3 regions of the Pseudomonas sp. LB3P25 genome follow, and region 1 is predicted to be linked to each of the others. Evidence: predicted binding sites of a transcription regulator. Region 1 holds the regulator's gene; each other region holds the start of a gene.
The links. Region 1 encodes FliA, which starts transcription of late flagellar genes. Its sites were predicted from a motif close to CTAAAGTTTNNNNNNNNNNNGCCGNTAA; they were not measured.
Positions count from the first base shown of each region.

Region 2: ACYZTW_RS28860 (methyl-accepting chemotaxis protein) is a predicted target of FliA. The motif match lies at 8,241-8,268, and genes of this name have one in related genera.
Region 3: flgM (flagellar biosynthesis anti-sigma factor FlgM) is a predicted target of FliA. The motif match lies at 6,364-6,391, and genes of this name have one in related genera.

Region 1 covers NZ_CM142711.1:5,426,946-5,437,570, forward strand. Annotated here, with positions in the region: gene ACYZTW_RS24965 (chemotaxis protein CheW) at 1-28, opposite strand, end outside; gene ACYZTW_RS24970 (CheW domain-containing protein) at 102-968, opposite strand; gene ACYZTW_RS24975 (ParA family protein) at 1,086-1,874, opposite strand; gene motD (flagellar motor protein MotD) at 1,918-2,811, opposite strand; gene ACYZTW_RS24985 (flagellar motor protein) at 2,827-3,567, opposite strand; gene ACYZTW_RS24990 (protein-glutamate methylesterase/protein-glutamine glutaminase) at 3,567-4,697, opposite strand; gene ACYZTW_RS24995 (chemotaxis protein CheA) at 4,747-6,990, opposite strand; gene ACYZTW_RS25000 (protein phosphatase CheZ) at 7,005-7,793, opposite strand; gene ACYZTW_RS25005 (chemotaxis response regulator CheY) at 7,824-8,195, opposite strand; gene fliA (RNA polymerase sigma factor FliA) at 8,363-9,103, opposite strand; gene fleN (flagellar synthesis regulator FleN) at 9,100-9,930, opposite strand; gene flhF (flagellar biosynthesis protein FlhF) at 10,047-10,625, opposite strand, start outside.
Region 2 covers NZ_CM142711.1:6,256,670-6,267,294, forward strand. Annotated here, with positions in the region: gene ACYZTW_RS28815 (ATP-grasp domain-containing protein) at 1-834, opposite strand, end outside; gene ACYZTW_RS28820 (hypothetical protein) at 850-1,602, opposite strand; gene ACYZTW_RS28825 (2Fe-2S iron-sulfur cluster-binding protein) at 1,667-1,963, opposite strand; gene ACYZTW_RS28830 (MFS transporter) at 2,060-3,319, opposite strand; gene ACYZTW_RS28835 (winged helix-turn-helix transcriptional regulator) at 3,473-3,928, shown strand; partial or broken gene ACYZTW_RS28840 (MOSC domain-containing protein) at 4,072-4,161, shown strand; gene ACYZTW_RS28845 (DUF3094 domain-containing protein) at 4,230-4,403, shown strand; gene ACYZTW_RS28850 (NAD(P)/FAD-dependent oxidoreductase) at 4,464-5,762, shown strand; gene ACYZTW_RS28855 (HvfA family oxazolone/thioamide-modified RiPP metallophore) at 6,085-6,483, shown strand; gene ACYZTW_RS28860 (methyl-accepting chemotaxis protein) at 6,547-8,172, opposite strand; tRNA gene ACYZTW_RS28865 (tRNA-Pro) at 8,327-8,403, opposite strand; tRNA gene ACYZTW_RS28870 (tRNA-Lys) at 8,501-8,576, opposite strand; tRNA gene ACYZTW_RS28875 (tRNA-Pro) at 8,582-8,658, opposite strand; tRNA gene ACYZTW_RS28880 (tRNA-Asn) at 8,668-8,743, opposite strand; gene clpB (ATP-dependent chaperone ClpB) at 9,043-10,625, opposite strand, start outside.
Region 3 covers NZ_CM142711.1:1,835,673-1,846,297, reverse strand. Annotated here, with positions in the region: gene ACYZTW_RS08090 (ribonucleoside-diphosphate reductase subunit alpha) at 1-12, shown strand, start outside; gene flgE (flagellar hook protein FlgE) at 309-1,625, opposite strand; gene flgD (flagellar hook assembly protein FlgD) at 1,657-2,379, opposite strand; gene flgC (flagellar basal body rod protein FlgC) at 2,395-2,838, opposite strand; gene flgB (flagellar basal body rod protein FlgB) at 2,842-3,249, opposite strand; gene cheR (protein-glutamate O-methyltransferase CheR) at 3,612-4,439, opposite strand; gene ACYZTW_RS08060 (chemotaxis protein CheV) at 4,486-5,418, opposite strand; gene flgA (flagellar basal body P-ring formation chaperone FlgA) at 5,501-6,262, shown strand; gene flgM (flagellar biosynthesis anti-sigma factor FlgM) at 6,428-6,754, shown strand; gene ACYZTW_RS08045 (flagella synthesis protein FlgN) at 6,803-7,270, shown strand; gene ACYZTW_RS08040 (flagellar brake protein) at 7,363-8,109, shown strand; gene ACYZTW_RS08035 (MFS transporter) at 8,176-9,540, opposite strand; gene ACYZTW_RS08030 (glutamine synthetase family protein) at 9,611-10,625, opposite strand, start outside.

The DNA of each region.
Region 1 (10,625 bases):
CCTTTGCAGACGACGCCTTATCATTCATACCCTGACCCCTCGAAAAACCGCCCTAGCGGTGTGTGTTCTGTGCAGCGGCAGTGACTGCCGTCGCGTGCTTGTTATGTTGGTTTGTGAGTCGGCTTGGTGCCGCTCATGTGCTTTGCCCCGCCGCTGGCGATCAACTCGGCCAGTGCGGAAACGTCTAGCAATGCACACATGTGCTCAATCACCGTGCCCGCGAGCCATGGCCGCTGACCTCGATGACTTCTCCATTTGATTTCGTTCGGGTCCAGGCGCAACGAACGGCTGACCTGATGCACCGCCAGCCCCCACTCGTAGCCCTGAACCGAAATAACGTATTGCAGGCCCTGGCGGAAATCGTCGCGGTAACGGTCGGGCATGACCCAACGCGCGGTGTCCAATACTTTCAGGTTACCGGCCTGGCTTGGCAGGATCCCGAGGAACCATTCCGGCTGTCCGAACAGCGGCGTAAGCTCGTGGCCGGCCAACGAATAAATCGAGCCCAGGCACACCAGCGGCACGGCCAGGGTCAGCCCGGCGACGTCGAACAACAGGCATTCGAATGGCTCGGCAGCCCAGGACGGACGACCATCGGTTTCCACCGGTGGCGGCGTGTTACTCGGCGGCAGGTGGACTTCGACCACCGGCGGCACCAAGGCTTGCAGTAGCGGGGCGATGGTCGATACCGGCGCGAGAACCGGCGCTGGCGCTTCGAGTACGGCTACCGGTGCTTTCGCCAGGGGCGCTGCTACCGGCGCGGCAACCACGGCGGGTTTCTGCGCATCGCGAGCCTGTTCTTCGAGCACCGCCGCCTGGAACTCGTCCAGCGCAGATTCAACTTCGACCACTGCGGGTAGCGTTTCGATTTGCGGCGGTAATTCTTCGGTCGCCTCCATCAGCAAGCTGTCCAGATAGGACTGCAGCGCCAGTTGCGGACGCGAGGTGATCTTGACCGGCCGATTCATGGGAGCACCCTTGTAGGAGCTGCCGCAGGCTGCGATCTTTTGGCGATTTCAAGGACGTCACAAAGCAAGATCAAAAGATCGCAGCCTGCGGCAGCTCCTACAGGAATTGAGTTCATCTCACGCCACCTGCGGAACAAGTTGTGCGGCCAGCAAATGCTTGAGCAACGCGCGATAAGCCAGCACCCCACGGCTCTTGCCGTCGAACTGCGAAGGCGTCACGCCGGCACGGCTGGCATCACGCAAGCGAGTATCGACTGGAATGTAGCCCTGCCAGATTTCTTCCGGGTACTTGTCGCGCAACACCCGCAGCGTGCCGAGGGAGGCCTGCGTGCGGCGGTCGAACAAGGTCGGCACGATACTGAAAGGCAGCGCCTGTTTACGTGAACGGTTGATCATTGCCAGGGTATTGACCATGCGCTCCAGACCTTTGACCGCCAGGTGTTCGGTCTGTACCGGAATCACCAATTGCTGGCTCGCCGCCAAGGCATTGACCATCAGCACGCCGAGCAACGGCGGGCTGTCGATCACGGCGTAATCGAAGTCCTGCCAAAGTTGCGCCAGGCTCTTGGCAATCACCAGCCCCAAACCACTCTGACCTGGCGACTGGCGCTCAAGGGTCGCGAGTGCGGTGCTTGACGGCAACAGGGAAATACTCTCGTGGCTGGTGGGCAACAACAACTGACCGGGCAAGCCTTGCGGCACACTGCCCTTGTGCAGGAACAAGTCGTAGCTGCTGTGTTCCAGACTGTCGGGGTCGTAACCGAAGTAGCTGGTCATGGAGCCGTGGGGGTCGAGATCGACCACAACCACGCGCTTGCCCGCCTCGGCCAGTAATCCGGCTAAAGCGATAGAGGAAGTGGTTTTACCGACACCACCCTTTTGATTGGCGACTGCCCAGACTCTCATTCGGATTGTTCCTCCCGGTCGAAATGGTCGACCGAGGAAAAGCTCAACGTATTAATGCGGGTGACGGAGAATTGACGGCACTCTCTCGTCCCGGCGACTTGACCGGGGTCGGTGCAGTTTGTGTGCCAGCACGCTTCAACGCGGCATCCGGTTTCGCATTGGCCGTTCCAGTACCGGTGAGGCTGCGGCGTACATCGAGATTTCGTGACACCACCAGCACGACGCGACGGTTACGCGCCCGCCCCTCGGCAGTCGCGTTGTTGGCCACCGGCTGGAACTCGCCGTAACCCACCGACGCCAGACGACCGGGGTTCACACCCTGCATCGCCAGCATGCGCACGATACTCGCCGAACGGGCCGAGGACAGCTCCCAGTTGGTCGGGTATTGCGCGGTGCGGATCGGTTGATCGTCAGTGAAGCCTTCGACGTGAATCGGGTTGTCGAACGGCTTAAGAATCGCGGCAACCTTGTCGATGATGTTGAACGCGATGTCGCTGGGCATGGCGTCGCCGCTGCCGAACAACAGGCTGGAATTGAGTTCGATCTCGACCCACAGCTCGTTGCCGCGAATGGTCATCTGGTTGGAGCTGATCAGGTCGCCGAACGCCGCGCTGATATCGTCGGCGATGCTTTTGAGCGGATCGTTGGCGGCTTGGGCAATGCCGGCGTCGACCTGCTCGCTGTCCTTGACCAACGGCTTGGCCGGGGTGACGGTCTTCGGTCGCTCGTCACCAATCGGGATCGGCTTGAGGGCGCGGTCGGAGTCGGTAAAGACCCCGATCAGCGCTTCGGAAATGACCTTGTACTTGCCTTCGTTGATCGAAGAGATCGAGTACATCACGACGAAGAAAGCGAACAGCAACGTAATGAAGTCGGCGTACGAAACCAGCCAACGCTCATGGTTTACATGTTCTTCAGGTTGGCGACGACGTGCCATGGTCCATGTCTCCCATCAATCCATGAAGCCCTGAAGCTTCAACTCAATAGAGCGAGGGTTTTCACCTTCGGCGATCGACAGGATCCCTTCCAACAACATTTCGCGATAACGCGATTGCCGCAATGCGACGGACTTGAGTTTGGCGGCAATCGGCAGCAGCACCAGGTTGGCACTGGCCACGCCGTAGATGGTCGCGACGAAGGCCACGGCAATGCCGCTACCCAGTTGCGATGGATCGGCCAGGTTGCCCATCACATGGATCAGGCCCATCACCGCACCGATGATGCCGATGGTCGGCGCGTAGCCGCCCATGCTTTCGAAGACTTTGGCGGCTTCGATGTCGCGGCTTTCCTGGGTGTAGAAATCCACTTCCAGGATGCTGCGAATCGCTTCCGGTTCGGCGCCGTCCACCAACAGTTGCAGGCCTTTGCGCGCGTAGTTGTCAGATTCGGCGTCGGCCACCCCTTCCAGACCGAGCAAGCCTTCCTTGCGCGCGGTCAGGCTCCAGTTCACGACGCGATCGATGCCGCCTGCCAGGTCCACGCGTGGGGGGAACAGGATCCAGGCCAGAATCTGCATGGCGCGTTTGAAGGCGCTCATCGGCGCCTGCAACAGCGCCGCACCGATGGTCCCACCGAGTACGATCAACGCTGCCGGGCCGTTGGCCAGGGCACCGAGGTGACCGCCTTCAAGGTAGTTTCCGCCAATGATGGCGACAAACGCCATGATGATCCCGATAAGGCTTAAAACATCCATCAGATACAAGCCTCGACCAGATGCTTGCCAATATCGTCCAGGCCGTACACCGCATCGGCGAGTTCAGCTTTGACGATGGCCATCGGCATGCCGTAGATCACGCAGCTGGCTTCATCCTGAGCCCAGATTGCACTGCCGCCCTGCTTGAGCAGACGCGCGCCTTCACGACCGTCGGCGCCCATGCCGGTCAATACGACCGCCAGAACTTTGTCACCGTAAGACTTGGCCGCGGAACCGAAGGTGATGTCCACGCACGGCTTGTAGTTCAGACGTTCGTCACCCGGGAGGATTTTCACTGCGCCACGACCGTCGATCATCATTTGCTTGCCACCCGGCGCCAGCAACGCCAGGCCCGGACGCAGGATGTCGCCATCCTCGGCTTCCTTGACGCTGATGCGGCAGAGCTTGTCCAGACGCTCGGCGAAGGCCTTGGTAAAGGCAGCCGGCATGTGCTGGATCAATACGATGGGGGCTGGGAAGTTGGCCGGCAATTGGGTCAGAACCCGCTGCAGGGCAACCGGGCCGCCAGTGGACGTACCGATGGCGACCAGTTTGTAGGCTTTGCGTTTCGGCGCAGGCGACGACGAGGCTGGGGCATGTGCACGAGCCGGAATCGGAGCCGGTGCCGGACGCGCAGGCGCGCTGCTGCCGTAGCTGCTGACGCTGGCAGGTGCTGGCGTCGGTGCAGGCGCGGCCACCGGGGCCGGGGCGCTGTAGGTGCTTGCACGACGGTTACTGCGCGAAATACTGAGAATCTTCTCGCACAGCAGTTGCTTGACCTTCTCCGGGTTGCGGGAGATGTCTTCGAAATTCTTCGGCAGGAAATCCACCGCGCCAGCGTCCAGCGCGTCGAGGGTTACCCGAGCGCCTTCGTGGGTCAGCGAGGAGAACATCAACACCGGGGTCGGACAGCGCTGCATGATGTGCCGCACCGCCGTGATGCCATCCATCATCGGCATCTCGTAGTCCATGGTGATCACATCTGGCTTGAGGGCCAGCGCCTGATCGATTGCCTCTTTTCCGTTGGTCGCCGTGCCGACGACCTGGATATTCGGATCCGCTGAAAGAATTTCCGAGACGCGGCGGCGGAAAAACCCCGAATCGTCCACCACGAGGACTTTAACTGCCATAAACACTCCGTTAGACGGAGCGAGGCTCAGTCGCCCCGCCCCACCAGAATCAAATACGCCGTGCGGCGTAACGCTTGAGCATGCTCGGAACATCGAGAATCAGCGCAATGCGGCCGTCACCGGTGATGGTGGCGCCGGACATGCCCGGGGTTCCCTGGAGCATTTTGCCCAATGGCTTGATGACCACTTCTTCCTGGCCCACCAGTTGATCGACGACGAAGCCGATCCGCTGAGTGCCCACCGAAAGGATCACCACATGGCCTTCGCGCTGCTCTTCGTGAGCGGCAGAGCTGACCAGCCAGCGTTTGAGGTAGAACAATGGCAGCGCCTTGTCCCGCACGATCACCACTTCCTGGCCGTCCACCACGTTGGTGCGCGACAGGTCGAGGTGGAAGATCTCGTTGACGTTCACCAGCGGGAACGCAAACGCCTGGTTGCCGAGCATGACCATCAGCGTTGGCATGATCGCCAGGGTCAACGGGACCTTGATGACGATCTTCGAGCCCTTGCCCTTGGTCGAATAGATATTGATGGTGCCGTTGAGCTGGGCGATTTTGGTTTTCACCACGTCCATGCCCACGCCGCGTCCGGAGACATCGGAAATTTCGGTCTTGGTCGAGAAACCCGGCGCGAAGATCAGGTTGAAGCAATCGGACTCGCTGAGGCGATCGGCTGCATCCTTGTCCATCAAGCCTTTTTTCACGGCAATGCCGCGCAGAACATCGGCGTCCATGCCCTTGCCGTCATCGGAGATGGACAGCAGGATGTGGTCGCCTTCCTGTTCAGCGGACAGGATCACCTTGCCGCTGCGAGGCTTGCCCATTGCTTCGCGCTCGGCCGGCTCTTCAATACCGTGGTCGACCGAGTTGCGCACCAAGTGGACCAACGGGTCGGCCAGGGCCTCGACGAGGTTCTTGTCGAGGTCGGTTTCTTCGCCGACCAGTTCCAGGTTGATCTCTTTCTTGAGCTGGCGAGCCAGGTCGCGAACCAGGCGCGGGAAGCGTCCGAAGACTTTCTTGATCGGTTGCATCCGGGTCTTCATGACCGCGGTTTGCAGGTCGGCTGTGACCACGTCGAGGTTCGACACGGCCTTGGACATGGCTTCGTCGCCGCTGTTGAGGCCCAGACGTACCAAGCGGTTACGCACCAGTACCAACTCGCCGACCATGTTCATGATTTCGTCGAGACGCGCGGTATCGACCCGCACGGTGGTCTCGGCTTCGCTGGCTGGTTTTTCCGGTGGTGGCGCGGCCGGGGCGCGCGCCGGAGCCGGGGCAGCAGCGACAGGTTTCGGCGCTTCGGCTTTAGGCTCGGGCGCTTTGGCGACGGGTTTCGGTGCAACAGCCTTGGCCACTGACGCCGCAACCGAAGCGCTGGCGCCGGTAGCGGTGCCCACTTCAGTGAACTTGCCCTTGCCGTGCAATTCATCGAGCAGCGATTCGAACTCGTGATCGGAGATCAGGTCGCCGCCAGCCGCTTTAGCGGTGGGCGCAGCCGGGGCCGGAACCGCAGCAATGGCCGATTCCAACGCATCCACGGCAAAGTTGCCCTTGCCGTGCAACTGATCGAGCAGTGCTTCGAACTCGTCGTCAGTGATATCGGAGCTGTCGCCTGCCGCTTTCGGGGCAGCCGGTGCGGCTGGCGCCGGGGCTACCGCATCGACGGCGAACTGGCCCTTACCGTGCAGCTGATCGAGCAACGACTCGAACTCGGCATCGGTAATTTCGTCGCTGGTAGCGGCATTACCCGCCGGCAGCGGAGCAGCCGCCGGGGCCTCTGCCTGCGCCTTGACGGCGTTCAGCGAGTCCAGCAGTTGTTCGAATTCATTATCGGTGATGTCACCCGACTCGCTTTCAGCAGCCGGTGTTTCGACCACGTCGGCTACCGGTGCGGCTTCTTCAGTTTGCGGCTCGGCCAGACGGGCCAGCGCTGCCAGCAACTCAGGCGTGGCAGCCGTGATCGGACTGCGCTCGCGGACTTCGGTAAACATGCTGTTCACCGCATCCAGCGCTTCGAGAACCACGTCCATCAGTTCCGAGTCGACGCGACGCTCACCCTTGCGCAGGATGTCGAACACGTTCTCGGCGATGTGACAGCACTCCACCAGCTCGTTGAGTTGGAGGAAGCCGGCGCCTCCTTTTACAGTGTGAAAACCGCGAAAAATTGCATTGAGCAAGTCCGCATCATCCGGTCGGCTTTCAAGCTCGACCAGCTGTTCGGACAGTTGCTCTAGAATCTCGCCGGCCTCAACCAGGAAATCCTGAAGGATCTCTTCATCGGCGCCGAAGCTCATGTGTAGGGGTGCTCCTAGAATCCAAGGCTGGAAAGCAAATCGTCTACATCGTCCTGACCGGACACAACGTCTTCTCTTTTATCGGCATGAATCTGCGGACCTTCACCCTGAGAGAGATGTTTTTGCGGATCTTTTTCTGCCAGCATCGCTTCATGGTCATGTTCGATGCCCGCAAAGCGGTCCACCTGGCTGGCCATAAGCACGAGCTTGAGCAGGTTGCTTTCAACTTCGGTGACCAATTGGGTCACGCGCTTGATCACTTGACCGGTGAGGTCCTGGTAATCCTGAGCGAGCAGAATGTCGTTGAGGTTGCTCGACACAACCCGATTGTCTTCGCTGCTGCGTGTCAGGAAACCGTCGACTCGCCGGGCCAGTTCGCGGAACTCTTCAGCCCCGACTTCGCGACGCATGAACCGTCCCCAGTCGGTGCTCAAGGCCTGGGCTTCGTTGCTCAGGCTGTTGACCAGCGGCGTGGCGTTTTCCACCAGGTCCATGGTGCGGTTGGCAGCAGCCTCGGTCAGCTTGACCACATAACCCAGACGCTCGGTGGCATCCGTGATCTGCGAGACTTCCTCGGCTTGCGGCATGTGCGGGTCAATCTGAAAATTGACGATCGCGCTATGCAGCTCGCGGGTGAGCTTGCCCACTTCCTGATACAGGCCACGGTCACGGGTCTGATTGAGCTCATGGATCAGTTGCACAGCGTCGCCGAACCTGCCTTTTTCAAGGCTTTCGACCAGTTCGACCGCGTGTTTTTTCAGAGTCGATTCGAAATCGCCCTGTGAAGACTCGTAATGCTCCATAGCTCCCCCGTGGCGCAGTGGCTTCGCAAATCAACCGATGCGTTCGAAAATCTTCTCGATTTTTTCTTTTAACGCCTGGGCCGTGAAGGGCTTGACCACATAGCCGTTAACACCGGCCTGGGCTGCCTCGATGATCTGCTCGCGCTTGGCTTCAGCGGTCACCATCAGCACCGGCAGGTGCTTGAGCTTTTCATCGGCGCGCACGTGGCGCAGCAGATCGATACCGGTCATGCCAGGCATGTTCCAGTCTGTTACCAGAAAGTCGATGCTGCCGCTGTTGAGAACCGGAATGGCGGTAGTGCCATCGTCGGCCTCGACCGTGTTGGTGAACCCAAGGTCACGCAACAGGTTTTTAATGATCCGCCGCATCGTTGAGAAGTCATCAACGATGAGGATTTTCATGTTCTTGTCCAATTCGACCTCCAAGCAGTCTTAAACGCGCCCAGCACCTGGACGCGCCATTTCAATCAATCCGGCAAAGCACTCAATGACTGTCTGGAGCACAACAGATCGGGACCGGTACGGTTCAACACCCCACCCGCCGCGTTCGCAGTGTCCCCACACTGCCTTCAGCGCGCTCGCCACTCCCCCAAACGCCCCCGCAAACGGGCCGCGCACTGGCTGTGTAACTGGCTGACCCGAGATTCGCTGACCCCCAGGACCTCACCGATTTCCTTGAGATTCAACTCTTCGTCGTAGTACAGCGCCAACACCAGTCGCTCACGCTCCGGCAAATTGGCAATCGCGTCCGCCAGCGCCGCCTGGAAGCGTTCATCTTCCAGATCGCGTGACGGCTCCAGATGAGCACTGGCGCCATCCTCGTGCAGCCCTTCGTGTTCGCCGTCCTGCAACAGATCGTCGAAACTGAATAACCGGCTGCCCAGGGTGTCGTTCAAAATCCCGTAATAATCGTCGAGACTCAATTGGAGTTCGGCCGCAACCTCGTGATCTTTAGCGTCACGGCCGGTTTTAGCTTCAATCGAGCGAATTGCGTCGCTGACCATGCGGGTATTGCGGTGGACCGAACGTGGCGCCCAGTCCCCCTTGCGTACTTCATCGAGCATCGCGCCGCGGATTCGAATGCCCGCGTACGTCTCGAAACTCGCGCCTTTGCTGGCGTCGTATTTGGTCGACACTTCAAGCAGGCCGATCATCCCGGCCTGGATCAGGTCTTCGACCTGGACACTGGCCGGCAGACGCGCCAGCAAGTGGTAGGCAATGCGTTTAACCAGTGGCGCGTAACGCTCGATCAGCTCGTACTGCGCATCACGTGCCGACTTCTTGTAGAGGTTATAGCCACTGGCTGTCATAGCACGGGTCCTGCGGTTTGTTGCACGAGGCGCTCGACGAAAAACTCCAGGTGCCCACGCGGGTTGGCAGGCAGCGGCCAGGTATCGACCTTCTGTGCAATGGCCTTGAACGCCAGTGAGCACTTGGAACGCGGGAAGGCTTCGTAAACGGCGCGCTGCTTCTGCACAGCCTTGCGCACGCTTTCGTCGTAAGGCACTGCGCCGACGTATTGTAAGGCGACGTCAAGGAAGCGATCCGTGACCTTGGTCAACTTGGCGAACAGGTTGCGCCCTTCCTGCGGGCTCTGGGCCATGTTGGCCAGGACGCGGAAACGGTTCATGCCGTAATCGCGGTTCAGCAGTTTGATCAGTGCGTAGGCATCGGTGATCGAGGTCGGTTCGTCGCAGACCACCAGCAAGACTTCTTGCGCCGCGCGAACGAAACTGACGACCGAGTCACCAATGCCCGCGGCGGTGTCGATCACCAACACGTCGAGGTTGTCGCCGATATCGCTGAACGCCTGGATCAGGCCGGCGTGTTGAGCCGGGCTCAAATGAACCATGCTCTGTGTGCCGGACGCGGCCGGGACGATGCGGATACCGCCAGGGCCCTGCAACAACACGTCGCGCAGCTCGCAGCGGCCCTCGATCACGTCGGCCAAAGTACGTTTGGGTGTCAGTCCCAGCAGAACGTCGACGTTCGCCAGCCCCAGATCGGCGTCCAACAGCATGACGCGCCGACCGAGCTCAGCTAGAGCCAGGGACAAGTTCACTGACACGTTAGTCTTCCCGACGCCACCTTTGCCGCCGGTCACCGCGATCACCTGTACGGGATGCATGCTGCCCATGAATTTTCTTTACCTTGTCTTACTTAGACGGAGGCCACATTACTGGCTGCGCGTTCACTAACTGAACAATGCATGGCAGACCATCGATGTAGGTACAAAAACTGTTCATTAGTACCTCAGCCGACCTGCTTGGTCGGGCTGTGGTAAATATCAGCGAACATGTCAGCCATGGCTTCTTCGCTGGGTTCTTCTTGCATTTGCACGCTGACGGCGCGACTGACCAACTGATGACGACGCGGCAGATGTAAATCATCCGGAATCCGCGGGCCATCGGTCAGGTAGGCCACCGGCAACTCATGACTGATGGCCAGGCTCAACACCTCGCCCAGACTTGCCGTTTCATCCAGTTTAGTCAGGATGCAGCCAGCGAGGCCGCAGCGTTTGTAACTGTGATAAGCGGCCGTTAGAACCTGTTTCTGGCTGGTGGTTGCCAAAACCAGATAATTTTTCGATTTGATGCCACGACCGGCCAGGCTTTCAAGCTGCATGCGCAGTGCCGGATCGCTGGCCTGAAGGCCCGCGGTATCGATCAGCACCACGCGTTTGCGCAGCAAAGGCTCCAGCGCCTGCACCAGCGACTGGCCCGGATCGACATGCGTCACCGACACATTGAGAATGCGGCCCAACGTCTTGAGTTGTTCCTGAGCACCAATGCGGTAGCTGTCCATGCTCACCAGCGCGATGTTCTGCGCGCC
Region 2 (10,625 bases), 830 kb from region 1:
ATCCATGCAACCCAGTACATTTTCGAGCCAGTGCAGACCCGCAACGATCTGGGCCTGGTCGAGGCTTACCGGGGGCGTGGTGCAACTGTCCTCCAGCACCGTGTCAGCGGTCTCGGTCACTTCGTATTTTTCATGGATGGCCACGACATGAACCTGACCATCGACCAGCAGAGTCTCGAAACTGAATTCGTGGCCGGGGATGTAATTCTCCGCCATGAACTCCAGTCCATCGTTGAACGCCGAGGCATACACCGTGTCCTCGACAGAGGCCAGCCGCAGTTCCTCGAGTGCATTCCAGGTGGTGTCTTCGCGCATGGGAAATGCAGCATAGGAGGCGATCCCATGAATTGGCTTGATGAAATAGCGCTGGTTCTGCACCTTCAGCAATTCCAGCAGATCTGCAGTCAGGGCATGGGCGTTAGTCTGCGACAATCCCACCTCGGCAAGCCGGTTGCGCACCTTAAGCTTGTTACGCAGTGCCAGTGCCTGCCGCGCATCAATGTCATAAGTACCAAGCGAAGCGTTGGCTGATGCCATCAGGTGGCGATAGCCTTCCCATACACTGATGCAGCACGTGACCTGCTCGCCCGACTTGCGCAGGGTCCGAAGAGCATTCTGTACATCCTCCAGCTTCAACTGGTGAGAGTCGGAGGTGTAAAGCCGGTCCGCCCAGGCCTGAATCTCTTCCAGCCGGGTCGGCACATGTTCTGGAAGCGGCAATGAAGACAGTACGAAACACCGGAGCTGCCGTCGCCGGAGCTCCTCCTTCAAGTCCTCCAGGAAAGAAAAGCCACAGTGGCTCAGGATCAAAACACCGGGTCGGTTTGAATTCATTGCCTGCTCCATGGCTTAAGCTGCCTTGTCTTGCGGCTTGGCCAAGGTGTTGATGTACAGCTCGCTGAAGTACATCGCGAGGATCTTCTGGTGCTCTTCGAGGTAGCGTTTCAGCGCAGTGATGTCCTGCTCGCCCTTGATCAGGAAGCGCAGTGCCGCCCAGACTTCACCCGGGTGGTCATCATTGATGTCGGTATGCGAGTGGGAAACCTGGCCAACAATCTTGGTCTCGCCGATCGAAGACTTGAGCGCTTCGAGCTTGCGCGGTTCGAGCTTCACGTTGACGTACTCAACCAGGTAGGAATAAGCGACCACGCCAAGCGGTCCCTCATGGTCCAGCAGGTACGAAAAGAAGCCGGCCAGCAGCTTGGTGGACAGGTAGGGTTCGGTGGCGAGAAATTCCTCGCGGCTGACGCCTACTCGTTCCAGGTCCTGAATGAACAGGTCGTCGTGGAGCATCTCTTCCTGCTCGTAGTGGGCCCAGATCTGCGCAGCTTCCGGGCTGACCTTGGCCACTTCGACCAGCGCTTTTGCTTCGGCAACCCGCAGCAGTCGGATGCGCCATGCTGTTTCGATCAGGTGACGCTTGTAATACAGACTGTTCACGTCCTTGCCTTCCAGGTGAGCGGCCTGAGGTACGGTTTCGTACCATTGCTCTACCTGGCGATCGATTATCTGGTCAATTTCCCCGCGCAGATTCACCGAAGCGGCGGCGTTGAGAAAAGGAGTGCGATCACCATAGCCAACATTCTTTACACGGTTAAGCATAAACAAGCCTCTTTTAAGTTTATTTAAAACGCTTTAAATAATTAACAGACTTCAACAGCAACTATCAGCCAATGATATCAATGGCCACTTCACCTCTTATCAGGCATTGACAGGCCAGCCGGTATTCTTCACCGCTGTAACCCAGTACCTCGATAAAAGCCTCTTCATCGTCATCCCGAGGATTCAAAGCCTCGATACCTGATGTAACCCTGATCAGACAGGCGCCACACGCCCCTACGCGGCACCCCAGAGGAATCACGTTTTTTCCTCCGGCCTCGTACTCTATATCCGTGAAGGGGGCATTGACCGGTAGCTGAAATTCAAGTTGATGCGAAGTAATAGTTAATGTGTGCAGTGCCATACATACCTCATATTGATATTCAAGTTTGTGTGGCAGGCACACAGTTCCACGCCAGAGTTCGCAAACAATGGAAAGTAGTTTTCGACGATCAAGAAGTTATCGGGAGGTCAGTTCCAGATACAACCAATACAACAGGGCTATCCCACTGATGGCAGCACCCAACAGGCAAACGGCCACCCAGCCAAAGTGAGCATAAGTGTAAGTGGCAGCTATTGCGCCCAAACCGCTACCCACTGAGTAGAAACACATATAGGCGCCCACCAGACGGCTTTGCGCATCGGGCCGCGCCGCGAAGATCAGGCTCTGATTGGTCACATGCACCGCTTGCACGGCAAAGTCCAGCAGTACTACGCCCACCACCATGGCCAGCAATGAGCTTTCAACAAACGCGGTTGGCAGCCAGGACAAGGTCAATAGCGCCAGAGCAACGCCTGTCGTGCGATTGCCGAGCCCTTGGTCGGCCAGTCGCCCGGCCCGTGCTGCGGCCAGCGCGCCAGCCACTCCGGCCAGACCGAACAGGCCAATCTGGGTATGTGAAAGCGACAGCGGAGGCGCGCTTAGCGGCAGTACCATTGCGGTCCACAACACACTGAATGCGGCGAATATGAGCAGGGCAAAGGTGCCTCTGACGCGCAGTGTGTGTTCTGTCAGATACAACTGGAAGACCGAACGCAGTAACTTCCAGTAGCTGCCTTTGGCTGGTGGCGTTGTCGACGCCGGCATGGTTCGGTACAGCACCAACGCCATGCCAACCATCAAGGCTGCCGACATGAAGTAGACGCCTCGCCATCCGGCCAGGTCAGCCATCGCGCCAGAGACGAAGCGGGCGAGCAGAATGCCCAGCACTACGCCACTGGTCACCGTTCCGATGGCTTGGCCTCGCTGGTCAGGGCTCGCCAGTGTGGCAGCGTAGGCGACCACCACTTGAACCACGACGGCCATCAGACCGACCAGCACCATCGCGCCGAGCAGCATGCCCCAACCTTGGGCCAGTCCTACTGCGCACAGGGCTACGGCCGACATCAGCATCTGCGTCAGGATGAGTTTCTTGCGGTTCAGCAGATCGCCCAGAGGGACTATGAAAAGCAGCCCCACCGCATATCCGGCCTGAGTAGCAGTGACCACCACTCCGATAGCGCTGGGCGGAACCGACAGGCTGGCGGCCATGGACTCCAGCAGCGGCTGTGCGAAATAGACATTGGCCACGGCCATAGCGCAGGTGATAGCGAAGAGAAGTGTCTGGTAATGGCTGAGGGTGGTGGCTGCACGCCCCTGAGGTAGCAGGGTAGTGGCTCCGCCTGCTGATTTTTCGGCTTCGAAGTCCATTTTCAAAGGTTTTTGAGCGTTCAGCGTCATCACTCCATCCTTGGAAGTATGTGGTTTTTAAAGAAAACCGATGCGTTGATTTTTAGCAAACCTGGTTCTAAAATACAACTAGATATTTCAAAATATTTTCGTCTGACGTTAGAACTTTTTCATAAACAATCTACCCCGGAAGGTTGGAGAGTCATGGCCAGACAAAAGCTACTGGCACAGAGCGAATGCCCTGTGGCCCGGACTCTTGAAGCTATCGGAGATCGTTGGGTGTTGATGATCATCCGCGACGCTTTCGATGACGTTCGCCGCTTCAGTGAATTCCAGAAACGTCTTGGCCTTGCCAAAAACATCCTTACGGTCAAACTCAAAATGTTGGTCGAGTTGGGCGTATTCGAAGTCCAACCGGCGTCCGACGGCAGTGCCTACAAGGAGTATGTTTTAACCGAGATGGGGCGCTCCGTGTTTCCCATAGTGGTCAGCATGCGCCAGTGGGGTGAGCGCTTCCTCTACAGCAAGGGCGAGAGTCATTCGGTGCTGCTGGACAGCGACCTGTCGGAGCCGGTCGAGACCATCAGGGTCCGTTCCAGAGTGGGCAAGGTATTGACCCCGGCAGATTGCCACCGGCGCGTGGTCGAGCGCGATGCTTGATAGTCGCGGCTCTGCCATCGACCCAGGCAGGCATCCTGCGCCAATACCCGGGACGTTTGACCGGCTCGGCCCCATCTCAAAAAAAATTTATGCGTGTTTGGGTCGATTTGGAGAAATATCAGGACTTCTGCTTGGGGTAACTAATGTTACAAAGTGGAATCATTCGCCTGGACGATACGGTGAGCGTCGAGCCCATTCCGGCCAGCGGCTATGCTCCGTTCAATGTGGGCTAACGTGTTACACAGCAGCCTGCTTGTAGCTTCTACACATTTAGCAACGTCTACCCCTGACGAGGCCCAATATGACCAGCCGCCTGAACCCCGACGACCAAAAGCATGTCGAAGAGTACCTGCAACTGTCCCAGCACCAAGTCGAGCGCCGGCCTTTCCGGCCGTGGATGCTCCTGGTGGTGGTGTTGGCAGTGACCATTGGTTTGGGCCTGTTGAGCCGACTTATCAGTTACCTGACGCTATGAGCTGCATCGCGCTCGCTCGGGTAATGGCACCGATTTCTTTTAGCCTTGCGAGATATCCCCATGACTCATCGTATTGTCATCGTTGGCGGCGGCGCCGGCGGTCTGGAGTTGGCTACCCGTCTGGGTAAGACTCTGGGCAAACGCGGCACGGCCAGTGTGATGCTGGTCGACGCGAACTTGACCCACATCTGGAAACCGCTGTTGCATGAAGTGGCGGCCGGATCGCTAAACTCTTCCGAAGACGAACTCAACTATGTTGCCCAGGCGAAATGGAACCACTTCGAGTTCCAGCTGGGGCGCATGAGCGGGCTTGATCGCGCACAGAAGAAAATCCAGCTGGCCGCCACCTATGACGAAGCCGGCATTGAACTGGTCCCGGCGCGCGAAGTGGGTTATGACTCGCTGGTGATCGCGGTCGGCAGCACCACCAACGATTTCGGCACTCAGGGCGCAGCGCAACACTGCCTGTTCCTCGACACCCGCAAACAGGCCGAGCGCTTTCACCAGCAATTGCTCAACCACTACCTGCGCGCCCATGCCGGGCAAACCGACAAGGTCGAGCAGATCAGCGTGGCGATCGTGGGTGCCGGTGCCACCGGGGTCGAACTGGCCGCCGAACTGCACAACGCTGCCCATGAACTCGCGGCTTACGGCCTGGACCGGATCAAACCAGAGAACATGCACATCACGCTGATCGAAGCCGGACCACGGGTGCTACCCGCCCTGCCGGAACGTATCGGCGGGCCGGTGCATAAAACCTTGGAGAAACTCGGCGTTAACGTCATGACCAATGCCGCGGTCAGTGAAGTGACGACCGACAGCCTGATTACCGCCGACGGCAAAGTGATCAACGCCAGCCTGAAAGTCTGGGCCGCCGGGATTCGTGCACCGGGCTTCCTCAAGGACATCGATGGTCTGGAGACCAACCGGATCAATCAGCTGCAAGTGCTGCCGACCCTGCAAACCACCCGCGACGAGAACATCTTCGCCTTCGGTGACTGCGCGGCCTGCCCGCAGCCAGGTACCGATCGCAATGTTCCGCCACGCGCCCAGGCTGCGCATCAGCAAGCTTCGTTGCTGGCCAAATCGCTGAAACTGCGGATCGAAGGCAAACCTCTGCCTGCGTACAAATACACCGACTACGGCTCACTGATCTCGCTGTCGCGTTTTTCGGCGGTGGGTAACTTGATGGGCAACCTCACCGGCAGCGTGATGCTTGAAGGCTGGCTGGCGCGGATGTTTTACGTATCGCTGTACCGCATGCACCAGATGGCGCTGTATGGCGCGTTCCGCACGGCGATGCTGATGTTGGGCAGCAAGATCGGGCGCGGGACTGAGCCGCGCCTCAAGTTGCACTAACCCCAATCTAACTGTGGGAGCGAGCCTGCTCGCGATGGCGTCTGAACAGTCGACATCAATGTCGCCTGACACACCGCCATCGCGAGCAGGCTCACTCCCACAGTTGATCTCCATTGATTTGGAGATGTGTGTCTCACTGTATCTCCCCCCGCGTTTCATCCCCTTCGCTTACAAACTCCCCCCTTGCGCGACACAGTAGCGATACACCACACCCGCTAAATGGCCACACCCGAGCAAGGCACCCCGCCTGCACAGGTTTATCGCCGCACTGACGTGGCGTCCTTTATCGAACGGTTGTGTCGTGCAACCCAGGAGTATTGAAATGTCCCGTACCACCAAAAACACTATCGGTCTGCTCGGCGCTGTTTTGGCCGGTGGCATGATGTTGTCCGGCTCTGTGTTCGCCTCGCAACCTCTGACGCAGGGCTACCTGCTGGCCTCGGCCGAACAGGTCGTGAAAACCCCTGAAGGCAAATGTGGCGAAGGCAAGTGTGGCGATGCCTCGATGGCTAAAACCGACACGGATGGCGACGGCAAGGTATCCCGTGCTGAATTCCTGAAAGTCGCGCCAAAGTCCAATTTCGACAAGATCGACACCAACCATGACGGTTTCATCGACGAACAAGAAGCTTTCGATAACGTGAAAGCCAACTACGAAGCCAATGGCAAGAAAATGCCAAAAGGCTTGTTCGAGCACTTGAAGGACCAAGACGGCGCCTAAGCCTCTGAGATCCAAGCCGCGCTTTTCCGTCGAGAAGCGCGGCTTTTTTGCGTCTGGAAAAAATTAAAGCTGGAAGCGCCGCACCATGCCCTGCAAGGCATTAGCCAGTTGTGATAGCTCCTGGCTGGAGGTGCTGGTCTGATCCGCGCCGGCGGCAGATCGCACCGAAAGATCACGAATATTCACCAGGTTGCGGTCGACTTCACGTGCCACCTGCGCCTGTTCTTCGGCAGCGCTGGCGATTACCAGATTGCGCTCGTGGATCTGATGAACCGACGCGGTGATGGTCTGCAACGCCTCGCCTGCACGCTCGGCCAGGGCCAATGTGCTGGCCGCACGGGTTGAGCTGGCCTGCATGGAATCCAGCGCCTGAGTCGAGCCGCTGCGCATGCCCTGAACCATTTGCTCGATTTCCTGAGTCGATTGCTGCGTGCGGTAGGCCAAGGCGCGAACTTCGTCGGCAACCACCGCGAAACCTCTACCGCTTTCCCCGGCGCGCGCCGCTTCAATGGCGGCGTTGAGGGCCAGCAAGTTGGTTTGCTCGGCAATCGCACGAATCACATCCAGAACCTTGCCGATGTCCTGAGACTGGTTGGCCAGGGACTGCACCAATGTGCCAGTGATCTGCACATCGCTGGCAAGGGCGCCGATGGCCGTGACTGTTTCGCTGACCCGCTCCTGACCCGCGTGCGCGGACTCACTGGATTGGCGCGTGGCGTCGGAGGTCGACACCGCGTTGCGGGCGACCTCCTCCACCGCGGTGGTCATTTCAGTGACAGCCGTCGCCGCTTGTTCGATCTCGTTGTTCTGCTGTTGCAGGTTCTGAGTGCTGTCGAGCGTGACCGCATTCAACTCGTCAGCCGCTGTCGCCAATTGCGCCGCCGAGCCGCTGATACCTTGCAAGGTTTCACGCAGGTTGTGCTGCATGGTCGCCAACGCCTTGAGCAAGCGACTTACTTCATCGTTGCCATGGGTTTCGATGGGGCGAGTCAGGTCGCCTCGTGCCACGTTTTCCGCGGCATTCAACGCTTCGTTCAACGGCTTGACGATACTGCGGGTCAGCAGCATCGCCAGGCCGACAGTGGCCAACGCCGCCAATGCGATGAACAGGCTGACGATCATTCGCGATGTTTCGTAATGCGCTGCCGATTTCTGGCTCTCGGCGACGACTTGTTTGGCGAACAGATCCGCCAGGTCAGTGAGCTGTTTGCCGGAGCCATCGACCACGGTTTTCATGTCGACCAGCAGCAACTTGGTCAATTCGTCACCACGACCCTGTTCGGCCAGGGAGAACGATTGAGCAATACCGGAGCGATAAGCCGCGAAGGTGGTTTTGAACTGGTCATACAAGGCCTTGCCTTCTGCGGTATTGACCAACTGATCATAAGCCGCAATCTTCTCGCTCAACTCTTTGTCGCGGGTGTCCATCTGGCCACGGTAGACAGGAATGTTCTTCGGATCCTGATCCAGGGCCATGCGCAGGGAAATAGTACGGATGCGCAGCATTATTTCGCGGATCTCGTCACCACCACGAATGCTCGGCAGCCATTGTTTCTCCACCGCCACCTCGCTGTCGCGGATGCTCGACATTTGTCCCAAGGCAAATAGGCCGAGCAAAGCGACCAATACGGCAATCAGGGCAAACCCCAAGGCTGCCCGAGGAGCGATATTTAACTGACGAAGCAACATAACGAACGCCCTTTTTCTTGTAGTGGCTTGGATAAGGGGCGTTGTTTCGGCAGTACCCCGTCGTCTCGTTATCGGCAAGTTGTACGATGACTGAAGTGTTCTTTTTCGAAGACAAAAAAAATCCCCGTATCTTTCGATACGAGGATTTTTAATATGGTCGGGGTAAGGGGATTCGAACTCCTGACATCCTGCTCCCAAAGCAGGCGCGCTACCGGACTGCGCTATACCCCGGTAATAAAAAGGCGACCTTTAAAAAGTCGCCTTCTTCGATCAGTGCTTTTGGCCTCTGATCTTAAGATCTGATCCCAGCGTTAACTGGTTTCAAAAATGGTGGGTCGTGTGGGATTCGAACCTACGACCAATTGGTTAAAAGCCAACTGCTCTACCAACTGAGCTAACGACCCAAAAATGGTCGGGGTAAGGGGATTCGAACTCCTGACATCCTGCTCCCAAAGCAGGCGCGCTACCGGACTGCGCTATACCCCGGTTTGAAATTGGCTCCGTGACCAGGACTCGAACCTGGGACCCAATGATTAACAGTCATTTGCTCTACCGACTGAGCTATCACGGAACTACATATTTCAATTTACAACTGTGAAGCTTGCTTCACCCCTTCGACCCGTTCGCATCGCTGCGTTCGTGTGTCTGAGGCGCGCTATTCTACAATCTTAAGCACCTCTGTCAACCCCCTAAATTGCTTTCAAGTTAATGATTTGCAACTTATTTCAGATTCCTGCTTGGGGAGCAGAAACCCTTCAGGGCGACTTACTGCGGGGCGCACTTTACAAGCCTTTTCCTTTCAGTTCAACAGCCTGGCGAAAAAAAGGCCTCGCAATGCGAGGCCTCACAGGTTTTGCTGCCGCCGGGGATTCAGACGAAGACGATTTCGTCGTTTTCCACGACACCCTTGGCGGTATCGCCCGGCATGAAACGACCGGACAGAATCAGCTGCGCCAGCGGGTTTTCGATCCAGCGCTGGATGGCTCGTTTGAGCGGCCGTGCGCCGTAAACCGGGTCGTAACCCACCGCTATCAGCTTATCCATGGCCTCAGGGCTGAGATCAAGCTTCAGCTCGCGCTCGGTCAGTCGACTGCGCAGACGACCCAACTGGATCTCGGTAATGCCCGCGATCTGATCCCGAGCCAATGGCTCGAAGATCACCACTTCGTCGACCCGGTTGATGAACTCCGGCCGGAAGTGCGTGGAAATCGCATCCATCACCGCCGCACGCTGTGCTTCACGATCACCGACCAGTTCCTGGATCTGCACCGAACCGAGGTTGGAAGTCATGACAATCACGGTATTTTTGAAATCCACCGTGCGGCCATGACTGTCGGTCAGTCGGCCATCTTCCAGCACTTGCAGCAAGATGTTGAAGACGTCCGGGTGGGCCTTCTCGACCTCGTCCAGGAGGATCACCGAATAAGGCTTGCGACGCACCGCCTCGGTCAGGTAACCGCCCTCTTCATAGCCTACATAGCCTGGTGGCGCGCCTATAAGACGAGCCACGGAATGTTTCTCCATGAATTCGGACATGTCGATCCGCACCATCGCCTCTTCCGTATCAAAGAGGAACTCGGCCAGCGCCTTGCACAGCTCGGTTTTACCGACACCGGTCGGGCCGAGGAACATGAACGAGCCGCTCGGGCGATTCGGATCGGACAACCCGGCACGGGAACGCCGCACAGCGTTGGAAACGGCAATCACCGCTTCGTCCTGGCCGATCACACGTTGGTGCAACAGGCTTTCCATCTTCATCAGCTTGTCGCGCTCGCCTTCGAGCATTTTCGACACGGGAATGCCGGTCCACTTCGAGACCACTTCGGCGATTTCTTCTTCGGTCACCTTGCTGCGCAACAACTGGTTTTCGCTTTTGCCATGCTGGTCGACCATTTGCAGGCTGCGCTCCAGGTCCGGGATTACCCCATATTGCAGCTCGGCCATGCGGTTCAGGTCGCCTTTGCGGCGCGCTGCTTCCAGTTCCTGACGGGACTGTTCGATTTTTTGCTGGATCTGCGCAGAGCCCTGTACTTCGGCTTTTTCCGAGTTCCAGATTTCTTCGAGGTCCGAGTACTCACGCTCGAGGCGGACGATTTCTTCCTGGAGTTTTTCCAGACGTTTTATCGCGGCTTCGTCGCTTTCTTTCTTCAGCGCCTGGGATTCCACCTTCAGCTGAATCAGACGACGCTCCAGACGATCGAGCACTTCCGGCTTGGAGTCGATCTCCATGCGGATGCGGCTGGCGGCCTCGTCGATCAGGTCGATGGCCTTGTCCGGCAGCTGACGATCAGTGATGTAGCGATGACTGAGCTTGGCCGCAGCGATGATCGCGCCGTCGGTGATCGCCACCTTGTGGTGAACCTCGTAACGCTCCTTCAGGCCACGCAAAATCGCGATGGTGTCTTCTTCACTCGGCTCGTCCACCAGCACTTTCTGGAAGCGCCGTTCGAGGG
Region 3 (10,625 bases), 3.4 Mb from region 1:
GCTTGCCAATAAGCTGAGCCGGTAGACGCCGCAAGGCGCTTACTCGACAACCCCCGATCGGTCCTCTGGATTGATCGGGGGTTTTCTTTTGCCTGGAGGAATGTGGCGGCCGGTCCGACGCCTTCGCGAGCAGGCTCGCTCCCACAGGTGACCGAGTTAGCCAGAGAAACGAGATCCATTGTGGGAGCGAGCCTGCTCGCGAAGGGCCCTGCACGACAATGCGAAATTCAGGTTACCGACAAAATCCCGGCCATAAAAAAGCCCCTCTTCCGAGGGGCTCTTTGTGCAGCACTTTCAGCTAACCCGCATCAGGTCATCTGAATGATGGTTTGCATGATGGTGCTTTGGGTGGAGATGGTCTTGGCGTTCGCCTGGTAGTTGCTCTGAGCCTTGATCAGGTCGACCAGTTCATTGGTCAGGTTGACGTTGGACTCTTCCAGGGAGTTGGAGGCGATCGAACCCAGCGTGCCGGTTTCCGGCGCATCGTAGCCCGGGATACCCGACGCATAGGTTTCTTTCCAGCTGGTGCCACCGACTGGCTGCAGACCTTGCTCGTTGGTGAAGCTGGCGAGGGAGATCTGGCCGATAGGCTTGGTCTGGTTGTTGCTGAAGTTAGCCAGCAACACGCCGCTACCGTCGATGGTCAGGTTGGTGATCTGGCCAGTGGCGTAACCGTTCTGGGAAGGAATCGAACGCGCGGTATCGGCGTTGAACTGGGTGGTGTTGGCCATGGAGATGGTCACGCCCGCCGCGCTCGCGGCGGCGCCGTTGGCCGTCCAGACGCCAGCGGTCACAGTGCCTGGAGTCCAGTTCATGATCTTCAGATCGCTGCTGATGGTCGGAACGGGCGGAGTGCTGACCTGGAGCAACTTGCCCGACGTGTCGAACGTCATGGTCGAAGGGACCGGAGCGGTAGCGGCAACAGCAGGATCGCTGCCATCGGGGTTGCGACCATCAATCAGCGTGTAGGTATCCCACGTGTTGGCCCCAGTCTTGACCATGTATTGATCCATGGTGTGCTGGTTACCCTGAGTGTCGAAAATCGGGGTGCTGAACTGCTTGGTGAAGGTGGCCGACTTGGTCGGATCGAACTTGTTGGTCAGAACCGCCTGGTCGATCACGTCAGCCGAAGAGTTCAGGTTGATGGTCGACGACACGGTGGTGGTGGTTTTCGGCGCCAGGTTGGAGGTGTCAATGCGCAGGTCGGTCAACACACCGTTCTGAATCTTGCCATTGGCATCCACACCGTAGCCCTGCAGACGCGAAGTGCCGTCGGTGTTGGTGACGTAACCGTCCTTGTCGACCTTGAACGTACCGGCACGGGTGTAGGACAGCGAGCCGCTGTTGCTCAGTACGAAGAAGCCGGAACCGTTGATGCCCATGTCCAGCACGTTACCGGTGTTGTTGATGTCGCCCTGGGTGAACTGTTGGGAAACGTTGGCCAGACGCACACCGTTACCGGTGGTCTTGCCGCCTGAACCCAGCTTGGTCGCCGAGTACACGTCTTCGAATTCTGCACGGGACGATTTGAAACCGGTGGTCGCGACGTTGGCGATGTTGTTGCCGGTTACGTCCAGTTGTTTGTTGGCTGCATAGAGACCGCTAAGGCCGATATTGAAAGACATATTCCACTCCTTTGTGCCGTGCTAATCGGCTCTATATACCAATGGTTTGTACTTTGGACAGGGCGATGCTGCCCAACCCGGCCAGGTTCAACATCAACTCACCGCCGGTCTGGCTGATGGTCACGCTGTTGACGGTTGCCGGCAGGTACGTCACCAGCGAGGTCGCCTTGCCGTCGTAGGTCGCAGTAGCGCCGAAGGTATATGTACCCGCCGTGGCCACTTCGCCTGCATCGTTTTTGCCATCCCAGATGAAACTGGAAGTACCGGCTGCCTGGCTGCCCAGGTCGATGGTGCGGACAACCTTGCCATCGGCATTGGTGATCTTGACCGTGACCGGGTCCGCCGACGCCGGTACGGCGATGGTGCCGTTGAAACTCTTGGAGGTATCGACCACCGCCGAGCCGCCCGGTGCAATGACCGAACGCCCGACCAGCGACGACGCCTGCAATGCCTGGGACGAGTTGTAATTGCTCGCCAGGCCACTGACGGTGTCGTTGAGCGTGGTGATGCCTTCCAGGCTGCTGAACTGCGCCAACTGGGCGACGAACGCACCGTTGTCTTGCGGCTCCAGCGGGTTCTGGTTTTTCAGTTGCGTCACCAGCAACTGCAGGAACGCGTCCTTGCCCAGGGCTTTGCTGCCCGTGGCGCTGTTGGTGGCCGACGCCAGGCCATCAGTCGTGGTGGTGGTCTTGATCGAGGAGTTGGCCAGGATGTCGTTGAGGCTCAAACCACTGGTGGTATCGGTAACACTCATCTGAGTCGCCCCTTATCACTGACCGAGGGTCAGGACCTTCTGCATCATGGTTTTGGCGGTGTTCATCATTTCGGCGTTGGTCTGGAACGAACGGCTCGCGGAAATCATGTCAGCCATTTCTTCCACCACGTTGACGTTCGGGTAGTAGACGTAGCCCTTGGCGTCGGCCGCCGGATGGTTCGGCTCGTAGCGCGCTTCAAGGTTGCTCTGGTCTTCGACCACGCCCAGCACTTGCACGCCTTGACCGGCCGCGTCCTGGTTCTGGAACAGCGAATCGCTGCCGCCGCTCTGGCCGCCCTGGAACATGGTGGCGAATACCGGGTGCCGTGCACGGTAGGTCTGGTCGATGCTCGACGAGACGGTTTCGGCGTTGGCGATGTTACTGGCGACGGTGTTCAAGCGAGTGGTCTGGGCACTCATGCCGCTACCGGCAATGTTGAAAACACTGGATAGAGACATGGCTTACTCTCCGCGCAGGGCTGACATCAGCCCTTTGAATTTGCTGTTGAGCAGGGTGAAGCTGGCCTGGAAGCCGATCGCGTTTTCCGCGTAGTTCGACTGTTCAAGCTGGGCGTCCACGGTGTTCTGGTCGATCGACGGTTGCATCGGCGTGCGATACAGCAGCGACTCGTCGCCATTGCCCAGGCCTTCGGCTTCGATATGACGGCTGTTGGTCATGTTCAAGGCGAAAGTGCCGCTCTTGGTCTTCTCGTTCTGCTCGGCGAGTACTTTCGAGAAGTCCAGATCCCGAGCCTTGTAGTTCGGGGTGTCGGCGTTGGCGATGTTGTTGGCCAGGACTTCGGCACGCTGAGCGCGGAAGCCCAGGGCTTGTTCGTGGATACCGAGCGCTTTATCGAAGCTGATGCTCATGTCGGAAACCTTCGGGTGACCTGATTTTTCGTAACAGGGACATAGCAAGCGTCGTGCCAATTCAAAAAAGGCCATAAACCGGGGCTTTGCGGGCAGTGGCAATGTGGCAATGCCAGAAAAGCGGCAACTGATTTCCGCCGCCTGCCGCTTTTCTGCCGCTTTCTCACGGGGAACACTTATCCGTTGTGGGAGCGAGCCTGCTCGCGAAAGCGTCATGTCAATCGACATCTGCATTGCCTGACCCACCGCTTTCGCGAGCAGGCTCGCTCCCACAGGGTCAGTGGTGTTTTCAGAAAAAGCGGCAGGCATAAAAAACGGGAGCCCTTGAGGACTCCCGTTTTTTATGCCTGGCGCTTTTTACATCACTTCGCCTGGTAAATGATCCCCGGGCTGCACTGGACCATCTGGTAATGATCCGGCAAACCGTTCAGCGCCTCGGAAGCACCGAGGAACAGATAACCGCCTGGCTTCAACGTGCTGTGAATGCGCAACAGGATGTCCTTCTTCACCTCGGCGGAGAAGTAGATCAGCACGTTGCGGCAGAACACGATGTCGAACTTGCCGAGGCTCGCGTAGCTGTCCAGCAGGTTGAACGAGCGAAACTCCACCCGGCTCTTGATCGGCGCCTTGATTGCCCAGCGCCCCGGCCCTTTCGGGTCGAAATAACGTTGAAGGCGCTCGGGCGACAGACCACGGCCGATGGCCAGGCTGTCGTACTCGCCGGTCTTGCAGTTGGTCAGCATGGTGCCGGACAGGTCGGTGGCAACGATCTGCACGCCCATCTTCAACTGACCCATGTTCACGCGCTCGAACTCATCGATCGACATCGACAGCGAATACGGTTCCTGACCCGACGAACACGCCGCCGACCAGATCCGCAGGCGCTGGCCAGGGGCGGCCTTGATCGCTGCGGGCAGCACCTTGTTCTTCAAGACTTCAAACGGATAGGTGTCACGAAACCACAGGGTTTCGTTGGTGGTCATGGCATCCACCACCATCTCGCGCAAACCACTGCGCGGCTGGGTCTGGATGCGCTGGACCAGCTCACCCAGGGACTTGATGCCTTGCTGTTCCATCAGTTTGTTGAGACGGCTCGAGACCAGGTACTGCTTGTTTTCACCGAGCAAAATGCCACAGGCTTTTTCCAGGAAGACCCGGAACTGTTCGAAATCCAAATTACCCGTAGACAAAGATGCCGCCTCTTAAATCGTGTTAACCGTTAGGGGCATTAGGCCCCTAGCTGATGTCTGCTGCTTTGATCCGGTCGACTACCCGGGATGCCAGGTCATCAGGACGGAATTTGGCAAGGAAGTCATCGGCACCGACCTTCTTGACCATCGCCTGATTGAATACACCCGACAACGAAGTATGCAGGATGATGTGAAGCTTTTGCATGCGAGGGTCGTTACGGATCTCGGCCGTCAGGGTGTACCCGTCCATCTCCGGCATCTCGATGTCGGAAATCATCATCAGGAACTCTTCTTCCGGCTTCTTGCCCTCGTCGACCAGTTTGCGCAGGTAATCCAGCGCTTGCCGACCGTCGTTCAACGCCACCACCTCGACACCGACTGTCTGCAGACAACGGGTTACCTGCTTGCGCGCCACCGACGAGTCATCGACCGTCAGTACTCGCAAAGAGAGCGCCTTGTGCTGGGTTTCGACATCCACCACACCGACGGAAATCGCTTCCGGTGTTGGCGCCACTTCTGCCAGCACTTTCTCGACATCGATGATTTCGACTAACTGATTGTCGATCCGAGTCACAGCCGTCAGGTAATGATCGCGTCCCGTGCCCTTGGGTGGCGGATGAATCTCCTCCCAATTCATGTTGACGATGCGTTCCACCGACCGCACCAGGAAACCCTGGGTCTTGGTGTTGTACTCCGTGATGATCACGAAGGGATTGCTTTGATCTTTCAGCGCACCGGAACCGGTCGCCATGGCCAGATCAAGAATCGGAATGGTCGCCCCCCGAATGTTTGCCACACCGCACACGACAGGACTGGATTTTGGCATCAGCGTCAGTTTGGGGCATTGCAGCACCTCCCGAACCTTGAACACGTTGATCCCATACAGCTGCTGGCCGTCGAGACGGAACAACAACAGCTCAAGGCGATTCTGCCCTACCAGTTGCGTGCGCTGGTTTACCGCATCCATTACACCAGCCATGCACAGACTCCTACACCAACGCTTAAGTGTGTTGCGACGCACATTCATCACTAAACGGCACGGCGCTTGCTTTTTAACTCTTATGAACACAGAACCGACATTTTTCCGACGCCTGACATCAAACGCCCGCAGATTGCTTTGCGCGGTGTCGGCCGTCTGCCTGTTCAACGCTGGCTGCCCTGCCCTTGCTGACGCGGTTACCTTGCCTGACATGCTTATCGGCGTCACTCAGGGCTTTCTTGAATTCACCGTAGAAGACTATTTGGCAACCAGTCAAACGCAAGGCCGCTACGAGATCGAGGTCAAGCAACTCGATCCGCGGCTGCGCATGCCCATGTGTGACAAGGAATTGACAGCCACGCTTGAGAGTCCGGCAAGGCCGCTGGGGCGGGTTACCGTCAAGGTTGCTTGTGAAGGCACGTCCCCCTGGACCGTCTTCGTACCCGCGCAAGTGCGCCTGTTTCGCGACATTGTGACCACCACCCGTGCGCTGCGGCGCACCGGCATCGTCGAGCCCCAGGATGTGACCCTGCGCGAGCGCGACATCAGCTTGATCAATCAGGGTTACCTGACTTCCGTCGACCAGGCGATCGGGCAGAAACTTACCCGACCAATGGTCGCCGACCAGGTCATGACCCTGGTGCACATGGAACAGGCAGAAGTCATCAGCAAGGGCGACCAGGTGGTAATTACCGCCCGCAGTGGAACACTCAGCGTGCGCATGCCGGGTGAAGCGCTGTCCAACGGCGGCCTGCGCGAACAGATTCGGGTGAAAAACCTCAACTCCCAGCGGGTCATCAAGGCGCAAGTCACCGCGCCCGGCCAGGTGGAAGTGGCCATGTAGCGACCTCTGTTGGTGAAGAGATGGCGCGCCACTCGACTGTTGCCTAAACTGTGCCCACGCAGGGCAAGCACTGGCGCGCGCAAGCTCATTGATAAATGGGTCTAAAGTTTTTCCGGGTATGGCCGAAAACATGGCAAGCGTCCAAATACCCAGAGGTTTTTTGTCATGGTCATCGATTTCAGCCGTTTAAACAGTTCCTCGTCACTTACCGGCAGTACACGTACCAGCGCCGCGAAGGAAACCGCCGAAACCGGCAAATCCGCGCCGCTGAATACCCCGGCCGAACAGGCCAGTACCGTCAAAAGCGGGGAATCGGTACATCTCAGCAATGAGGCTCAACAGTTGCAGAAGGTCACTGACAAGCTGCGCGATCAGCCTGCCGTCGACAACGCCCGCGTGGCCGAGTTGAAAGCAGCGATTGCCGATGGCAGCTACAAAGTCGACAGCAACCGTGTAGCCAGCAAACTGCTCAACTTCGAAGCCCAGCGCTAGGCCAAGGCCTGCGCCAGGCTTTTGGACGCTTAAAACCCAAGGCCAGCCATGCACGACACTAATTTACTGCAACTGATCACCGACGACTTCGCTCCAGCACAGCACTTGCTGGAGTTACTGCAAACCGAGTCCCTCGCCTTGCACGGTCGCGACATGCCACTGCTCGAAGAGATTCTGGCGCAGAAACAGGCATTGATCATTTTGCTCGATCAGCATGGCCGCAAGCGCAGTGAAATCCTCGCCAGCCTCAACCTGCCGACCAACCGCAACGGCCTGGAGCAACTTGCCAGCCATTCGAGCATTGGCGATCAGCTGTTGGAGCAGAGCGATGTATTGACCGATCTTCTGGCTCAGTGCCAGGCGGCCAACGTCAAGAATGGCCAGTCAATCCTGGTGCAACAGGCCGCGACGGCCAATCAGCTGAAAATCCTCAACGGCGGCGAGCCGCCAGCGCTCTACGATGCGCGCGGATCAACCTCCATGCTTGCGAAGCCACGCCCGCTCAGTCAGGCCTGAGTCTGCTGAAAAGCGCGCACTATCAAGACGCGCAACATACTGTCAAAATGCTGGCCAGCCGTAGTCATACCTTGTCTGGAGATTGATGAACCGTGTTCAATGCCATAAGCGCGGAAGATGCTCCGCAGCCACCCAAGGTGCTCACCACACCCCTGGAGATCTCCGGCAACCTGCGCCAGCTGCAAGACAGCCATGATCCGCTGATCATCACGTTCCATGAGCGCAGCCAGCGCTTCCAGAGTTATCTGGTGGACATTGACCGTGACAGCAACATGATTGCCCTGGACGAAATGATTCCCCGCGACGGTGAACGCTTCCTGCTGGCCGGCGAACCGTTCAAGGTCGAAGGCTTTCACGACGGCGTGCGTATTGCCTGGGAAAGCAACGGCCCGTTGACCATCGACGAATCCGGTGGCGGTCGCTGCTACCGTGGCGCCCTGCCCGCCCAGGTGGTTTACCATCAGCGTCGTAATGCATTTCGTGCTGCACTGAAGCTGGCACAACTGGTCAACGTCGATCTGGGTGGTGAAAAACTCAAGTCGCCGATCAGCGGCAAGCTGCTGGACATCTCCGCCACCGGCTGCAAGTTGCGCTTCGAAGGCGACATCACGGGCAGCCTGCAGCTGGGCCAGGTCTATGACCGCTTCATCGCCGCCCTGCCCTTTGGCAACATGACGGCACCGGTCGAGCTGCGTTACCTGCACTTCGAAGAAAGGATCTCCACCACCTTCGCCGGCGTACGCTTTCACAACATGAGCGGGCTGGTGCAGCGCCAGGTAGAACGGTTCGTCTATCAGCTTCAGCGCGAAGCGCGGCGCTTCGACAAAGACGACATGTAATACAACGCTTCAACAGAAAACGGGCAGTCCCTTGCGGTGACTGCCCGTTTTTTTTATGCATGGAATTTAAGGCCTGGCCTCGGTAAAACTTTGCTCGCGAGGTGCATCAGGGTCTTCGGGCGGCGGATCGGTTTCGGGCTCTGGTTCAGATTCCGGTTCAGGGCTGATCGGGCTCTGCATCTGGTCTTGCACCACCTGCTCATCGACACGCGGGTCAAGGCAAGCCACCAACGGCGAACTCGACATACTGTCCGGCATGGCGACGTGATGCAGCGGCGCATCGTCGACCTGATGCAGATTGGTCACCGCTTTCGGGCGGATCCGCCACACCAGCACCAACGCGAAGAAGCTGAAGAAGGCATAGAGCATGTGGCTGCCGAACAGCTTCATCAGTACCCCGGCCACCAGTGGCCCGATACTGGCGCCGACGCCATAGGTCACCAACAGCATCGCCGTCAGGGACACCCGACGATCACCCTCGACGTGGTCGTTGGAGAATGCCACCGCCAGCGGATACAGGCAGAACATCACCAGCGAACAGCAGAACCCGGTGATAAACAAAATCTCCAGCGGTACCTGTTGCATGATTGCCAGCGGCAACGCGGCAAGCGCCAGGACCACTGCAAAACAGCGGATCAACAGCGCCCGGTCATAACGGTCGGACAGCCAGCCCAACGGCCATTGCACCAGCAAGCCCGCAAAAATGCAGCTACCCATGAACAGACCGACCTGCTCCGTGGATAACCCCTGCTGTGAGGCATACAGCGGTGCCAGACCGTAGAACGAACCAATGATCAGCCCCGCCCCCAGCACCGTGCTCAACGACTGCGGCACGCGCTTGATGAAGAACCGTGGCTCCATCGGTGCCGGGTGCAACGGCGCCGGGTGAATCCGCCGGGTCAGGGCCACCGGCACCAGGCACAGGGCAAAGCACAAGGCGACCAGCATCAGCAGCTCAAGGCCAAGGCCCGGGTGCATGACCAGAATCAACTGCCCCAGCACCAGCCCCAGGTACGAAGCGATCATGTAGCCGCTGAATACCGTCCCCCGCTGCGAGGCTTCGGCCTGCTCATTGAGCCAGCTTTCGATGACCATGTATTGGCACATCATGCCGAGGCCGACGATCACCCGCAGGAAGATCCAGGCAGGCAACCAGTCCACCAGGCCATGGCCCAGCACCGCCGCACCGACAATCCCGGCACAGGCTGAATAGGCGCGAATATGCCCGACCCGGGCAATCAGCCGGTGGCCGATTTTGCCACCCAGCACCAGGCCGCAATAGTTGGCTGCCATCAACGCACCGACCCACAGGCTGTCGACGTGGTCGGCGGCCAGGCGCAAGGCCAGGTAAGTACTCAACAGTCCAGAGCCGATCAACATCATCAGCGAGGCAAAATAAAGCGCTCGAAAGGGTTTCCAGATTTGGCGCATCGGCGTTCCGAGCGGCTCCTTGCGGTGAGAAACGGGCTATCCGAAAAGATAGCCCGAAGACGACGGATCGTCAGGCCTGAGCTGCCAGGACACGGCGCTCCCAGGGAGTAATTTCATCAAAGAAGCTGGTCAACTCCATGGTCTTCGAGGCGATGTAGCCTTCGATGAACTCCTTGCCAAACAGTTCCTTCGCCAATTGGCTACGTTTCAGACGCTCAAGAGCCGCATGCAAGGTACACGGCAACGAAAGATTGTCCGGCACTTCGAATTCACCCTGGATCGGCTCACTCGGCTCCAGTTTGTGTTCAATGCCATACAACCCTGCGGCAAGGCTGGCCGCGATCGCAAGATACGGATTTGCATCAGCCCCCGGCAAACGGTTCTCGACCCGACGAGCGGCGGGCGAACTGGCCGGAATGCGCAATCCGGCCGCCCGGTTGTCGTGGGACCAGCAAGCATTATTCGGTGATGCGAAGGGATGGCACAAGCGCTGATACGAGTTCACGTTCGGTGCGAACAACGCGGTGAAATCCGCCATGCCGGCCTGCTGGCCCGCGATGAAATGACGGAAGGTCGCGGTCGGCTCACCGGCCTTGTCGCTAAACACATTACGCCCGCTGCCGATCTCGATGATGCTCTGGTGAATATGCATCGAACTGCCCGGCGTGTGCGCCAGCGGCTTGGCCATGCAAACCACGGTCAGGCCATGCTTGAGCGCGACTTCTTTAAGCAAATGTTTGAACAGCAGTGTCTGGTCGGCCAGTAGCAGTGGGTCGCCGTGCAGCAAGTTGATCTCGAACTGGCTGATGCCCATCTCGTGCAAGAAGGTATCGCGCGGCAAGCCCAGGGCCGCCATGCAGGCGTAGACTTCACCGAAGAACGGGCGCAAACCATTATTGGAACTGACACTGAACGCCGAAAGACCGTCCTCGCGACGACCGTCCAGGCCCAGCGGCGGCTGGAACGGTTGAGTCGGGTCGGTATTGGGTGCGAAGACAAAAAATTCCAGCTCGGTCGCCACCACCGGCGCCAAGCCGAGGGCCGCGTAACGCGCGATCACGGCTTTGAGTTGGCCGCGAGTCGAC